2 regions of the Saccharopolyspora hordei genome follow, and region 2 is predicted to be linked to the other one. Evidence: riboswitches for the same ligand, from Rfam matches in the RefSeq annotation. Region 2 holds a riboswitch; the other holds the start of a gene.
What was found. A riboswitch is a leader RNA that binds a small molecule or an ion and turns the genes downstream of it on or off. The one in region 2 is predicted to bind S-adenosylmethionine.

Region 1 (3,675 bases), 5.1 Mb from region 2:
GACGAAGAAGCTCGGGCAGAACTTCGTGCACGACCCGAACACGGTGCGGCGCATCGTGGCCTCGGCGTCGGTGACCTCCGAGGACGTCGTTCTGGAGGTCGGGCCCGGGCTCGGCTCGCTGACGCTGGCCCTGCTGCCCGCCGCCGGCGCGGTGACCGCCGTCGAGATCGACCCGGCGCTCGCCGCCCGGTTGCCGCGCACCGCGGCCGAGTTCGCCCCGGCGCTGCGCGACCGGCTCACGGTGCTCGAGGCGGACGCGCTGCGCGTGCGCGCCGCGGACTTCCCGGCGCCGCCGACCGCGCTGGTCGCCAACCTGCCCTACAACGTCGCCGTGCCGGTCGTGCTGCACCTGCTGGCCGAGCTGCCGAGCCTGCGGCACGGGCTGGTCATGGTGCAGGCCGAGGTCGCCGACCGGATGTCCGCGCGGCCCGGTGGGCGCGTCTACGGCGTGCCGAGCGTCAAGCTCGCCTGGTTCGCCGAGGTGCGGCGCGCCGGTCCGGTGCCGCGCACGGTGTTCTGGCCGGTGCCCAACGTGGACTCCGGGCTGGTGGCGTTCCGGCGCGTGGAGCCGCCGTCGAGCGCACCGCGCGCGGAGGTCTTCCGCGTGGTGGACGCCGCGTTCGCGCAGCGGCGCAAGACGCTGCGCGGCGCGCTGGCCGGGTGGGCCGGTTCGGCCGCGCGCGCGGAGGCCGTGCTGCGGGCGGCGGGCATCGACCCGACGACCCGCGGGGAGCAGTTGCGCATCGCTGACTTCGCGCGGATCGCGGAGGCCGCGGCGGCGGAGGACGCCTCCTGAACCACCCGTCCGGGCGCTTGCGGATCGCCGCAATCTTGCTACTGGGAGTCACCGGAACACCGGGTCCGGGGAAGAAATTCCCGCTCGTCCGGATGTGTGACGTTGCAAACTGTTTCGGAAAGTGACGACTATCAACTTGCGCCGGAATCCGCCAGTGGGTTCTACTGTCCGGGAAATCCATCCCGAGCGGCCGAGAGACCTGGCTCAGTGACGCCGCAGCAACCACCCGGACGGGCAGGTGCTAACGCCAGGACCGATGGAGTAGCTGTGGATTCCAACGCGCTGCTCGCTGCCGCGAGCCCCACCCGGACACCGGCCCCGTCCTCCAGCCGCATCCGGATGCTCCTCACGCAGCGTCGCGTCATCGACCACGGGCGGCGCACGACCTCCGCCTGTCGTCGCGAGAGGTGACCCAGCCCCTTCCCTCCACCCGGAGCCCCTGGCCCGCTGCTCCGTGCTGAGCGCGGCCCGACGCGAGCTGATCTGGAGCCGATCGTGATCACAGTCGAGAACCTGACCAAGTCCTTCCAGCAGAACAACGGCACGGTGCGCGCCCTCGACGGCGTCACCATGGAGGTTCCGGCCGGCGCGGTGTGCGGCGTGGTCGGCCCCAGCGGCGCAGGCAAGTCCACCCTCGCTCGGTGCATCGCGCTGCTCGAGAAGCCGGACTCGGGTGCCATCCGGGTGGACGGCACCGACCTCGTCTCCCTCAGCGGCAAGGCGCTGCGCGCCGCGCGCCGGCAGATCGGCGTGGTGCCGCAAGGTGATTCGCTGCTCCGGCAGCGCACCGCGGCGGGCAACATCGCGCTGCCGCTGGAGGCGGCCGGGATGTCCGGGCCGGAGCGGCGCAGCCGCGTCGGCGAGCTGCTGGACCTCGTCGGCCTGACCGACAAGGCCTCGGTCTACCCCGACCAGCTCTCCGGCGGGCAGCGGCAGCGGATCGCGGTCGCGCGGGCGCTGGCCGCCAAGCCCTCGGTGCTGCTGGCCGACGAACCGACGTCCGCGCTGGACCCCGGCACCACCGACTCGGTGCTCACCGTGCTGGACCGCGCCCGCGCGGAGCTGGGCGTCACCGTGCTCGTGGTGACCCACGACATGGCGGTGGTGCGCAAGATCGCCGATGACGTCGCGGTGCTGGAAGGCGGCCGCGTGGTGGAGCACGGCAAGGTGCTGGACCTGGTCGCCGCGCCGGACAGCCGGGTGAGCTCGACGCTGCTGCCCGCCACCGACCAGGCCGAGCCGCTGCGCCCGACCGACGGCCGCCACGACGTGGTCGCCGAGGTCGTGCTGGTCGGCTTCGCCGCGGTGGGCGCGCTGCTGCCGGAGGCGGCGAGCCGGTTCGGTGTCGAGCTGGCGATCCTCGGCGGCGGGCTGACCCGCCTCGGGGACACGCCGGTCGCGAAGTTCAAGGTCGGCCTGAGCGGCGAGCGCGCCGAGGCCGCGCTGAAGTGGATGGTCGAGCGCGACGCGCACGTGCGGCGCGCTCCCGTGTGCGTTGACGGAGTCGCTGCGTGAGTGATGTGACCCCCTGGTCGGAGGTCTTCGAGATCCTCGGTGAGGCCACGCTCGGCACGCTCTACATGGTGTTGGTGTCCACCCTGCTGGCGGTCCTCGGTGGGCTGCCGCTCGGTGTGCTGCTGCACCTGAGCTCGCCGGTCGGGCTGAACCCGAGGCCCGCGCTGTACCGGGTGCTCGGCATCGTGGTCGATGTCGTGCGCTCGGTGCCGTTCGTGGTGCTGCTGGTGGTGCTGGCGTCGTTCACCCGGCTGCTGATCGGCACGTCGATCGGCAGCACCGCGGTGATCGTGCCGCTGACCATCGGCGCGATCCCGTTCTTCGCGCGGTTGACCCAGAACGCGTTGCGCGAGGTGAGCTTCACCGTCGTGGAGGCCGCGATCACCACGGGATCCAGCCGCCTGCGGATCGTGTGGACCGTGCTGCTCGGCGAAGCGCGGGCCGCGCTGGTCGGTGCGGTCGGCGTCACCGCGGTGGCGCTGATCGGCTACGCCGCGATGGCGGGCGCGATCGGCGGCGGTGGCCTGGGCACCACGGCGATCCAGGACGGCTACCAGGGCTACGACGACCGGCTGCTCTACGGCTCGGTCCTGGTGCTCGCGGTGCTCGCCTTCGGCATGCAGCTGATCACCGACCTCACGGCCAAGGCGGTCGACCGCCGTCGCACCGCGGCCGGCTGATCCTCCGCGACGGCTGATCCCCTCTCCCTCCTCGTTCGGGACCCCGTCCCGTTCTGACGTCCAGAAAGGACACTGCCCTGATGCGTCTGCGCTTCGCTGCCCTGGTGGCCGCCGTCGGTGTGGCGCTCGCCGCCTGCGGTGGCGGCCCCTCGGCCGCCGAGGACCCCAACGCCCCGATCCGGGTCGCGGTCAGCCCGACCCCGCACGGCGAGATCCTCGAGTACGTCAAGGACAACCTCGCCGAGAAGGCCGGGATCGACATCGAGATCGTCAAGTTCGACGACTACAACCGGCCCAACGAGGCCGTGGCGCACGGCGAGCTGGAGGCGAACTACTTCCAGCACGTCCCGTACCTCGACGAGTACCGCAAGCAGCGCGGTGGTGACTTCGCGTGGGTCGCGCCGGTGCACCTGGAACCGCTGGCGGTGTACTCCAAGCAGCACGAGTCGCTGCAGGAGATCCCCGACGGCGCGACCGTGACGCTGTCCAACGACCCGGCCAACCAGTTCCGCGGCCTCAAGCTGCTGGAGCAGGGCGGGCTGATCAAGCTCAAGCCGGACGCCGCGGTCGGCACCCGGTTGGAGGCCGCGATCGCGGAGAACCCGAAGAACATCGACTTCAAGGACCTCTCGCCGGACCAGCTGCCGCGCTCGGTGGACGACGCGGCCGCCGCGGTGGTCAACG
Region 2 (3,675 bases):
GGCCGACCAGCAGGAACACCAGGAACGACCCGGTGCCGGGCCCGGCGATGCCGTCCCAGAACCCGATCAGCGCGCCGCCGGCGAGCATCACGAGCAGCTGGACGCGGCGCTGGAAGCGCGGCGCGTCCACCGACCCGAGGTCGGGCTTGCGCCAGGTGTGGACGCCCACGGCCACCAGGGCGGCGAGCACGACGACGTTGAGCACGGCGGACGGCAGCGCGTTGGCGAGCGCCGCGCCGCCCAGCGAGCCCAGCAGCGCCACCAGCGCCATCGGCAGGGCCGCGCGCCAGTCGATCGGGGTGCGCTTGGCGTAGGTCCGGGCGGCCGCGGCGGTCCCGGCGATCGCGGCGACCTTGTTGGTGGCCAGCGAGTGGATCACTTCACCGCCGGGCATGAGCAGCAGCATCGCGGGCAGCTGGATCAGCCCGCCACCGCCCACGATCGCGTCGACCGCCCCGGCGAGGAACGCCGCCGCGCACAGCAGGAGCACTCCGGCGAGCGAGAGGTCGGCGAAACCGGGCCAGTCCAGGGCGTCGAGCACGACGACCGACCCTATGGTCTGCCGCGGCCGGATCCGAGCCGATGTGATCGCTCTCGCGCAGTCGGCCCGGCCGACGTCTGTCCAGGTCGTCGCTGTAGCATGGTCGACCGTGCCGTGCGGCGTTCCGCCAGGGAGGAAACCTGCCTGCGGGCAGGGCCGTTGAAGCGCGGCACGACCGTTCGGAAGAGACTGAGAGAAGGCGGTACCAGTGGCCAACATCAAGTCCCAGATCAAGCGGATCCGGACCAACGAGAAGAACCGGCAGCGCAACAAGGCCGTGAAGTCCTCGCTGAAGACCGCGATCCGCAAGTTCCGCGAGGCCGCTGCCGCCGGCGACAAGGAGAAGGCGATCGAGCTGCAGCGGGCCGCGAGCCGCGCGCTGGACAAGGCCGCCAGCAAGGGTGTCATCCACCGCAACCAGGCCGCCAACAAGAAGTCCGCTCTCGCGCGCCGCGTCAACCAGCTCTGACGTCAGCTGGACCCACGGCCCCTTCCCGCGCTGCGGGGAGGGGCCGTTCGCGTGTCACGGGCGCTGGCCGCGCAGCTCGACCAGGCGCAGGACGGTGCGCTCCAGGGCGTAGGTGGCGTCCGCGGCCATGCCCTTGACGTCGGCGTTGACCTCGGCGACGGCCTGCAGCGCGGCCGCGAGGCTGGTGGGGCTCCAGCCCCGGGACTGGGCCAGCGCCTTCTTCACCTTCCACGCGGGCATGCCGAGCTCGCCGGCGAGGCGGAACGGGTCGTTGCGGCCGCCGGCCGCCGCGACCCGGCCGATGGTGCGCACCGAGTCCGCCAGCGCGTCGGCGATCAGCACGTGCGGCACGCCGAGCTGCACCGCCCAGCGCAGCGCCTCCAGCGCGGCCGCGCGGTCGCCGGTCACCGCCTTCTCGGCGACCGCGAAGCCGGTGACCTCCGCCCGGCCCCGGTGGTAGCGGCGCACCGCGGTCTCGTCGACCTTCCCGCCGGTGTCGGCGACCAGCTGCGTCGCGGCCGCGGAGAGCTCGCGGAGGTCCGAGCCGACCGTCTCGATGAGCGCCGACACGGCGGCCGCGTTCGCCTTGCCGCCGGCCCTGCGGATCTCGTCCTTGACGAAGGCCTCCCGCTCGGCGGGCTTGGTGACCTTGGCGCACTCGGTGACGCGCGCACCCAGCTTGCGCAGTTCCTTGGGCAGCTCCTTGGCGTGCTTCGAGCGCCCGCCACCGGAGTGCACGACGACGAGCGTCACACCGTCGACCGGGTCCTTGGCGTGGGAGAGCAGCGCTTCGGCGATCTCCTTGCCCGCGTCCTGCGCGGCCTCCAGCACCAGCACCCGGGCCTCCGCGAACAGCGACGGACTGAGCATCTCGGCCAGCTCGGGAGGGGTGAGTTCACTCACCTTGACCCGGCGCAGCTCGGCCTCCGGGTCCGCCGCGCGGGCCGCGCCGACCGCAGCCCACATCGCGCGTTCCACCAGCAGTTCCTCGTCTCCGAGGACCAGGTGCAGCGGTTCGGTGACCACGGACGGTGAGCTCATGCAGGCATCGTCGCACGCGCCCGCGACGATCCCGCCATCTGGATCGGCCTGGCCAGGACCTGGCGCGATCCACTAGCGTTGCGAGCACAACCGAAGAGCTCATCCAGAGGGGCAGAGGGAACGGCCCGATGAAGCCCCGGCAACCGTTCGTCCGGCGAATCGTGGTTCTCAGCGCGAGGTCACCGGCGAAAGCGGTGCCAATTCCGACCCGTCCGCGGGACAGATGAGGAGAGGACCTCGCGATGACCGTTGCTGCCCAGCGCACGACCAAGACCATCGACCTCGGCAACGCTGTCGAACTGGTGTCCAAGGAAGAGGGGCACCGCCAGCCGCTGGCTCCCGAGTTCGTCTCGCTGGAAGACTTCTCGCCGCTGGAAGTCGCCTACGACTTCCCGAAGCTGCGCCGCGAGGACATCGAGGCCGGTCCCCGGTCGATCTGGCGCTACAAGCAGCTGCTCCCGGTGCCCTCCAACGTGGAGGAGCACCCGAACACCGACCCCGGCTGTACCCGCTTGATCCGGGCCGACAACCTCGCCAAGGCACTGGGCGTGAAGCGGATCTGGGTCAAGGACGACACCGGTAACCCGACGCACTCGTTCAAGGACCGCGTGGTCGCCGTCGCGCTGGCCGCCGCGCGCGAGTTCGGGTTCAAGGTGCTCGCGTGCCCGTCGACGGGCAACCTCGCCAACGCGGTGGCCGCGGCCGCCGCCCGCGCCGGCTGGGACTCGGTGGTGCTGGTGCCGAAGTCCCTCGAGCGCGCCAAGATCTTGATGAGCGCCGTCTACGACGGCTCGCTGCTCGCCGTCGACGGCAACTACGACGACGTCAACCGCCTGGCCACCGAGCTGGCCGGGGAGCACGAGGACTGGGCGTTCGTCAACGTCAACGTCCGTCCCTACTACTCGGAGGGCTCCAAGACCCTCGCCTTCGAGGTCGCCGAGCAGCTCGGCTGGCGCATCCCCGAGCAGATCGTGGTGCCGATCGCCTCCGGCTCCCAGCTGACCAAGGTCTACAAGGGCTTCAACGAGCTCGGTGAGACCGGCCTGGTGGAGCCGAGCCCGGTGCGGATCTTCGGTGCGCAGGCCACCGGCTGCTCCCCGGTGTCGACCGCGTTCAAGAACGGCCACGACGTGGTGCAGCCGGTCCGGCCGGACACCATCGCGCGCTCGCTGGCGATCGGGGCGCCCGCCGACGGGCCGTACGTGCTGGACATCGTGCGCAAGACCAACGGCGCCATCGAGGACGTCACCGACGACGAGGTCCGCGAGGGCATCAAGCTGCTGGCCAAGACCGAGGGCATCTTCGCCGAGACCGCCGGTGGGGTCACCGTGGCCACCGCGAAGAAGCTCATCGAGGCAGGCAAGATCGACCCGGACGCCGAGACCGTCCTGCTCATCACCGGTGACGGGCTGAAGACGCTGGACGCCGTCCAGGACCAGATCGGCCCGAAGGCCACCGTGGCCCCGACGACCGAGGCGGTCAACGCGGCCCTCGGCCTGTGACCCACGACCTGGACTGCGGACGCGGCGCCATCGCACAGCGGTGGCGCCGCGTCCTTCGTGGACTGCCTCCGTCTGCTCGGTGGGGAATTCGCGCGCGGTGAGCGCGGTTCCGGGCGTAGCCT

Region 1: linked by a shared signal. The riboswitch ahead of HNR68_RS00195 (ATP-binding cassette domain-containing protein) and the one ahead of thrC (threonine synthase) in region 2 are both predicted to bind S-adenosylmethionine.

The regions. Positions count from the first base shown of each region.
Region 1 covers NZ_JACCFJ010000001.1:42,586-46,260, reverse strand. The annotation lists gene rsmA (16S rRNA (adenine(1518)-N(6)/adenine(1519)-N(6))-dimethyltransferase RsmA) at 1-796, shown strand, start outside; SAM riboswitch class I at 971-1,059, shown strand; gene HNR68_RS00195 (ATP-binding cassette domain-containing protein) at 1,292-2,311, shown strand; gene HNR68_RS00190 (ABC transporter permease subunit) at 2,308-2,991, shown strand; gene HNR68_RS00185 (MetQ/NlpA family ABC transporter substrate-binding protein) at 3,072-3,675, shown strand, end outside.
Region 2 covers NZ_JACCFJ010000001.1:5,123,449-5,127,123, forward strand. The annotation lists gene HNR68_RS23475 (TSUP family transporter) at 1-541, opposite strand, end outside; gene rpsT (30S ribosomal protein S20) at 750-1,010, shown strand; gene holA (DNA polymerase III subunit delta) at 1,065-2,051, opposite strand; SAM riboswitch class I at 2,148-2,281, shown strand; gene thrC (threonine synthase) at 2,294-3,553, shown strand.